Regions from separate parts of the Lentzea sp. NPDC059081 genome, predicted to be linked through region 1. Evidence: riboswitches for the same ligand, from Rfam matches in the RefSeq annotation. Region 1 holds a riboswitch; each other region holds the start of a gene.
What was found. A riboswitch is a leader RNA that binds a small molecule or an ion and turns the genes downstream of it on or off. The one in region 1 is predicted to bind glycine.
Positions count from the first base shown of each region.

Region 2: another riboswitch for glycine. It lies ahead of gcvP (aminomethyl-transferring glycine dehydrogenase); the one in region 1 lies ahead of gcvT (glycine cleavage system aminomethyltransferase GcvT).
Region 3: another riboswitch for glycine. It lies ahead of gcvH (glycine cleavage system protein GcvH); the one in region 1 lies ahead of gcvT (glycine cleavage system aminomethyltransferase GcvT).

Region 1 is NZ_JBHYGW010000058.1:1,954-4,207, forward strand. It holds gene gcvT (glycine cleavage system aminomethyltransferase GcvT) at 1-949, opposite strand, end outside; glycine riboswitch at 1,044-1,135, opposite strand; glycine riboswitch at 1,136-1,241, opposite strand; gene ACFWV3_RS45515 (DUF3817 domain-containing protein) at 1,287-1,589, opposite strand; gene ACFWV3_RS45520 (hypothetical protein) at 1,604-1,960, opposite strand; gene ACFWV3_RS45525 (helix-turn-helix transcriptional regulator) at 2,081-2,254, opposite strand, start outside.
Region 2 is NZ_JBHYGW010000010.1:74,589-76,842, reverse strand. It holds gene gcvP (aminomethyl-transferring glycine dehydrogenase) at 1-868, opposite strand, end outside; glycine riboswitch at 1,021-1,117, opposite strand; gene ACFWV3_RS22885 (Clp protease N-terminal domain-containing protein) at 1,174-2,124, opposite strand; gene ACFWV3_RS22880 (MerR family transcriptional regulator) at 2,229-2,254, opposite strand, start outside.
Region 3 is NZ_JBHYGW010000027.1:69,695-71,948, reverse strand. It holds gene ACFWV3_RS37260 (L-serine ammonia-lyase) at 1-748, opposite strand, end outside; gene gcvH (glycine cleavage system protein GcvH) at 750-1,133, opposite strand; glycine riboswitch at 1,199-1,291, opposite strand; gene ald (alanine dehydrogenase) at 1,517-2,254, shown strand, end outside.

The DNA.
Region 1 (2,254 bases):
GGGCGCCCGAGGTGACCTCGCCGACGACCTCGTCGCCGTTCAGCACCGCGTAGCCGTGGCGCGGGGCGCGGCGCTCCGGAGTCTTCAGACCGACCAGGACCGAGTCCACATCGGACTCCGAGACCTTGCTCAGCGCGTCGCGGCCCACGAAGTCGCCCGGCTTGTCGAGCTTCACGACCCGGCCCAGGCCCGCGTGGTACGGCGTCAGCGACGTCGTCAGCTCGTTGCCGTACAAGGGCATCCCGGCTTCGAGGCGCAACGTGTCGCGGCAGCCGAGCCCGCACGGCTTCAGCTCGTGCGCGGCACCGGCCTCGAGCAGCGCGGTCCACACGGCGGAGGCGTCGGACGGCGCGACGAAGAGCTCGAAGCCCTCCTCGCCCGTGTAGCCGGTGCGGGCCAGCAGCGCCGGGACGCCCGCGACCGAGGACGGGTACGAGGCGTAGTACTTGACCGTCGCGAGGTCGGTGTCGGTGAGGCCGGACAGGATCTCGACCGACTTCGGGCCCTGGATCGCGATCAGCGCGTAGTCGGTCGACCTGTCCTCGACCACCGCGTCGAACCCGGCGGCGCGCTCGACCAGCGCCTCGGCGACCACGGCGGCGTTCGAGGCGTTCGCGACGACCATGAACTCCTCGTCGCCCAACCGGTACACGATCAGGTCGTCGATCACGCCGCCGTCGGCCTGCGTGATCATCGTGTAGCGCGCCTTGCCGACGGCCAGCGCGGAGATGTGGCCGACGAGCGCGTAGTCGAGGGCTTCGCCCGCCTGCGGCCCGGTCAGGACGATCTCACCCATGTGCGTGAGGTCGAACAGGCCCGCGGTCGTGCGCACCGCGTGGTGTTCCGCGAGCTCGCTCGAGTAGCGCAGCGGCATCCGCCAGCCCGCGAAGTCGGTGAACATCGCGCCGAGCTGCTCGTGCTCGGCGTTCAGAGGCGTGAGGCGGGACATCAGAACGCTCCTCCAGGGTGCGCCGAAGAGCCGGACGGCCGGCTGAGGCAACAGAAGAATGACACGGTCCATCGGAGACTCCTCACTTGAGCGAGCCTCCCCCTCTGTCATGAGCCTGAGAGCTTCACCGCGCGCAGCGCGGCTTGCACCGTGGGCGAGGCCGATGGGCCTGCTTTCCAGAGTTGCCTTCGTCGTGCGGTACCTGTACCTGAGAGATTCCGGGGAGGAGTTGCTCCTTCGGCGCCCCCTGCCCGAGAAATCGGGTGCAGTGGGACTCTCCCGCGCGACATCGACGGCCGTGTTCAGTTGTCAGCCCCAGACGCTAGCAGGCCAAACGTCACAACGGCACGCCCTGCGCGGTCTTCTCGACCACTTTGCGCTCCGCCCAGAACGACAGGAACGGGACGGTGCCGGCGAGCAGCACCAGCAGGGTGCCCTTGATCGACCAGCGCAGCTTGAGCGCCAGGTCGACCGAGATCACCAGGTAGATGGCGTAGAGGAAGCCGTGGATCGGGCCGACGACCTTCATCGCGCCGCCCATGTCCGCGGCGTACTTGAGCACCATCGCCACGACCAGGAGCAGCAGGAAGACACCGACCACGTAAGCCATGACCCGGAACCGGGTCAACGCACCCTTCATCTGCCCGCCTTCGCTCAACGACCGTCCCGCGCGTTGAGGTCCGCGAGCATGCGGTTGTAGGCCGCGAGCTCCGCGTCTTCTTCGTCGTCGAAGTGCTCGACAGGCGCGGGTGTGACGGCGTCAACGGTAGTCACCGGCCGGGGACCGGGTGCAACCGGCTCCGGTGCGGAGAGAGCCCCGTCACGGTTCTGGCGCGCCAGGCGGCGGAAGCGCCACACCATGAAGAGGGGGAAGAGGCCGAAGAGCGGCCACTGGAGCACGTACCCGAGGTTCTGGAACGTGCCGCTGGCGGACTCGAAGCGCTGCCACTGCCAGTACGCGAGCCCGCAACACACGACCAGCGCCGCCAGACAGGCGAACGCGATCAACAAGCGTTGGGGAGTAAGGAGGCCGCGCACGACCTCCACACTACTTGGGTGAGGCCTCCGACCAGGAGGCCGCCCGTGAGGGACATGAACTCGGGGCTGCCGATTCCTCGACAGCCCTTACCTCTACGCCACGCCGTCCCGGCGCTGCCTCTGCAGACGTGCGACGCACCAGGCCGCGGCGGAGCCACGACGAAGGTGCTGGAGAACCGTCATCGGTCCCAGGCGCCTCCCGAGGTCGGCAGGAGTCAGGCCGGCAGCGCGGTAGTCGAGCGCGCGCTGGTCCAACGGGCTGATGCC
Region 2 (2,254 bases), on a different contig from region 1:
GCGGGCCGCCGAAGCCGATCGGCACGCCGAAGCGCTGGGTGGTGCCGACGACGACGTCGGCGCCGATCTCGCCCGGCGCGCGCAGCAGCGTCAGTGCCAGCAGGTCGGCGACGACCACGGCCTGCGCGCCGGCGGCGTGGATCTCCTCGATCAACGCCTTCTGGTCGCGCACCACACCGGACGCGCCGGGGTAGGACAGCAGCACGCCGAAGAAGTCGCCGCCCAGGCCCAGGCCCTCGATGCCCTGCGACAGGTCGGCGACGACGATCTCGATGCCCAGCGGCTCGGCGCGCGTCTCGATGACGGCGAGCGTCTGCGGCAGCGTGTCGGCGTCGATGACGAACTTGTCCGACTTGGACTTGCCCGCGCGGCGCACCAGGGTCATGGCCTCGGCGGCGGCGGTCGACTCGTCCAGCATGGACGCGTTGGCGACGGGCAGCGCGGTGAGGTCGCCGACCATCGTCTGGAAGTTCAGCAGCGCCTCGAGGCGGCCCTGCGAGATCTCCGGCTGGTACGGCGTGTAGGCGGTGTACCAGGCGGGCGACTCGAGGACGTTGCGCAGGATCACGCCCGGCGTCACGGTGTCGTAGTAGCCCAGGCCGATCATCTGGGTCATCGGCCGGTTCTGCGCCGCCAGCGCGCGCAGCTCGGCGAGCGCCTCGGTCTCGGTGGCCGGGGCGGGCAGGTCCAGCACGAGGTCGCGCTCGTGGATGGACGGGGGAACCGCGTGCTGCGCCAGCTCCTCCAGCGACCCGACGCCGATGACGTCGAGGATCCGGGCGAGCTCGGCGGGGCGCGGGCCGACGTGGCGGTCGGCGAACGGGGTGCCGTGCTCGAGAGCGGCGAGCGGAATGCGGTCCTGCGTCATCTAACGCCTCCGGGGGCCTGAGGGCACACGTGTCCTGGTGCCCTCCCCGCTCTGTCCGTACCCCGAAGGGCGCCTGAGAGGTTCACCCGCTGCGGGAGCGGGCTTTCACCGTCGGCGGGACCCCCTCGCGGGGCTCCACTTTCCAGAGGCGTCTCGCTCGGGCGGTCCTGGATGCCTGAGAGGTTCCCGGGGAGGGACTTGCTCCTTCGGCGCCGGGCTCTGCGACCCGGTCTCTCCCGCCTGAGTTCAGCGACTACCCGAGAAGAATACCCGCAGGCAGCCCACCCAGTCCCCCCGGACGCGACCTACATCTCAGCACCGAGACCGGACAAGGCCGCGGAGACGGGGTCCTCCTGGTCGTCGCGCAGGGCCACGAGCAGGTGCCGGGCGCCCACGACGTCGTCCCCGCGCCGGGCCGCGACGAGCTTCGCGCCCTCGATCGCCCGCTCCACCGGGCCGCCCGCGGGCAGGGTCGCGCGGTCCACGCCCGCCGCGCGCAACGCCGCCGCCGCACCGGACTCGAGCTCGGGCCGCAGCTTCCTGCCCGCCGCCGACAGCTGCTGGTCGAGCGTCAGCACCGCGGCCACGAGGTCGCGGGAGGTGACGGTGCGGTCGCCGGCGACGGCGAGCCGTTCGGCCTCGGCGCGCACCGCGGTGAGCTCGGGCCCGCCCAGCCCCTGTCCGCGCACGACGAGCTTGGTCAGCCAGCGCACGTACCCGCCGCCGGACTCCCCTTCCAGCGCACCGGCCTTGCGCAGCAGCCACACCGCCGGAGCCTCCTCGGGTTCCGACGCCGCGCGCACGGCCGCCGCGGTGGCCTCGACGTCCACGCGTCGCACGGCCATCAGGTCCGCGACCCGGCCGAACTCCAGCGACAGCAACGCGAGCGACAGGTGGGTCGTGGTCAGCACGCCGTCGCCGGCCTGGCCGATCGCCGCGCGCAGGCAGGCGTCCAGCGCGACGCTGGCGGGCACCGGGGTGTCGACACGTGCCTGGTGGTGGGCGGCGCGCAGCAGCGTCGTGACGTCCGGACCGGCCTCGGTGGCGCCGCCGTCGCCGCTCGCCCAGTGCTCGGTCCCCCGCGCCATCGCCTGCGCCCGCAGCGACCTCACGCCGAGCTTGCGCCCGGGACCGGTGGTGTCGGCGAGCGCGATGAGCAGGTTCTCGGTGCCGACGAAGCCGAACTCCAGCCGGAACGCCCGTTGCACGGCCGCGGCCAGCGCTTTCACGACCTGCGAGGAAGGAGTGGGGGTCATGCCGGCAACGCTAGGGAGCCGGGGTGCCGCGGCGCCTCTGCCGACCGGCCACAGAGGACGGCCAGTCGGCCAGGAAGGGGTAGCCGGCCAGGAGGAGCGACCGGTCAGCCGGTCGCGCGCTCGCGGCGGC
Region 3 (2,254 bases), on a different contig from region 1:
CCTCCAGGCGCTTGCGCATCTCGGCGGCGCGGCGGCGGACCTTCAGGCCGCCGGGCAGCACGCCGTGCTCGGTGCAGCCGCGTTCGACGCACTCCTGCATGACGTGCCAGATGTGCAGCAGCCCCGACCGCACCTCGTCCTCGGTGCGCCACGACAGCTCGTTGGCCATCATGATCTCGCTGATCGACAGCCCGGTCTCGCGGCAGCGCGCGAGCAGCTCGTCGCCGGTGAGGAACGGGTGCGGCAACGGCGTGGTGTCCGGCTTGATCCGGTCGGTGCCCGAGGCGTTCTCGTCGACGACGAACCCGCCGCCGATCGAGTAGTAGACGGCGTGCTCGACCGAAGTGCCCCCGCTGAACGCCTCGAAGCTCATCCCGTTGGGGTGCAGAGGAAGCGACTTGCGGCGGTGCATGATGAGGTCGTGGTCGTGCCGGAACGCGATCTCGTGCGTGCCGCCGAGCCGCAGCCGTCCACTCGCGACGATCTCGTCGACGCGCCCGGCCGCGACCGCGGGGTCGACCTCCTCGGGGAGGTTGCCCTCCAGGCCGAGGAAGACGGCCTTGGGGCTCCCGTGGCCGTGCCCGGTGGCGCCGAGCGAACCGAAGAGCTCGACGTGCACCCGGTCCACTCCGGACAGGCGCTCGCCGAGCTTCTCGACGAACATCGCCGCCGCGCGCATCGGACCGACCGTGTGCGAGCTGGACGGTCCGATGCCGACGGAGAACAGGTCGAAGACGCTGATGGCCATGTCAGTCGGACTTGGTGAGCTCGGCGTACTTCGCCGCCGTGAGCAGGTTCTCGGCCGACTCGACGCGAACCTTGAACAGCCAGCCGGCGCCGTAGGGGTCGCTGTTGACGATCGCCGGGTCGTCGACGACGGCGCCGTTGACCTCGATCACCTCGCCGGTGACGGGCGAGAACAGGTCGCTGACGGACTTGGTGGACTCGAGCTCGCCGCAGACCTCGTTGGTGATCACCTTCGCGCCGACCTCCGGCAGCTGCACGAAGACGATGTCGCCGAGCGCGTCCGCGGCGTACTCGGTGATTCCGCAGGTCAGCGGGTCCTGGGTGCCCGGCGTCCAGTCGACCCACTCGTGCTCGGTGGTGTAGAGCAGGTTCTCGGGGAACTGCACGGCGACTCCTCTGGCTGGTGACGGGTCAAGGACACACTTGCGCCCCCTCCGCCGTGCAGAGTTGCCTACCCCGAGCGGTCTTGCTGCCTGAGAGTGTGCGGGAGCTTGCCCCTTCGGCGCCCCGACTCCGACGTCGAGGTCTCTCCCACTCGGGTTCCGGCGCTGACGCGCCACGGCCGGTCTTCAGTTCTCGGGGCCGAACGCTATGTGCGGGCCCCGCCGGGTGTCAACGCGAACCGGTCGAGTCACACGCGAGAGCGGCCCGAGTCGCCCTGTCCTAGATGAACAACCACACGGGTGCGTGATAGTGCGATCAGCACAGTGACATGACCTTCCCACTGCCCCACATTGTGAGATGTCGGCCACCGAACGGAGGAGTCATCGTGCGGATCGCAGTTCCCCGCGAGATCAAGAACCACGAGTACCGCGTCGCTCTCACCCCTGCCGGTGCGCACGAGCTGACGAGCCGCGGGCACGACGTGTTCGTCGAGCAGGGCGCCGGTCTGGGCTCCGCGATCACAGACGAGGAGTACCTCGCCGCGGGCGCCAAGGTGCTCGCGACCGCCGACGACGTGTGGGCGGAGGGCGACCTGGTCCTCAAGGTCAAGGAGCCGATCGCCGAGGAGTACCCCCGTCTCCGCGCCGGCCAGACCCTCTTCACCTACCTCCACCTCGCCGCCGACAAGCCGCTGACCGAGGCGCTGCTCGCGTCCGGCACCACCGCCATCGCCTACGAGACCGTGCAGCTGCCGAACCGCGCGCTGCCGCTGCTCGCCCCGATGTCCGAGGTCGCGGGCCGCCTGGCCCCGCAGGTCGGCGCGTTCAGCCTGATGAAGCCCTCCGGCGGCCGCGGCGTGCTGCCCGGCGGCGTCCCCGGTGTCGCCCCGGCCCGCGTGGTCGTGATCGGCGGCGGCGTGGCGGGCGTCAACGCCGCCACCATCGCCGTCGGCATGGGCGCCGACGTGCAGATCCTCGACACCAACGTCGACCGCCTGCGCCAGATCGACGCCCAGTTCTCCGGCCGTCTGCGCACGCTCGCCTCGAACTCGTTCGCCATCGAGCAGGCCGTCCGCGAGGCCGACCTGGTCATCGGCGCCGTGCTGGTACCGGGCGCCGCGGCC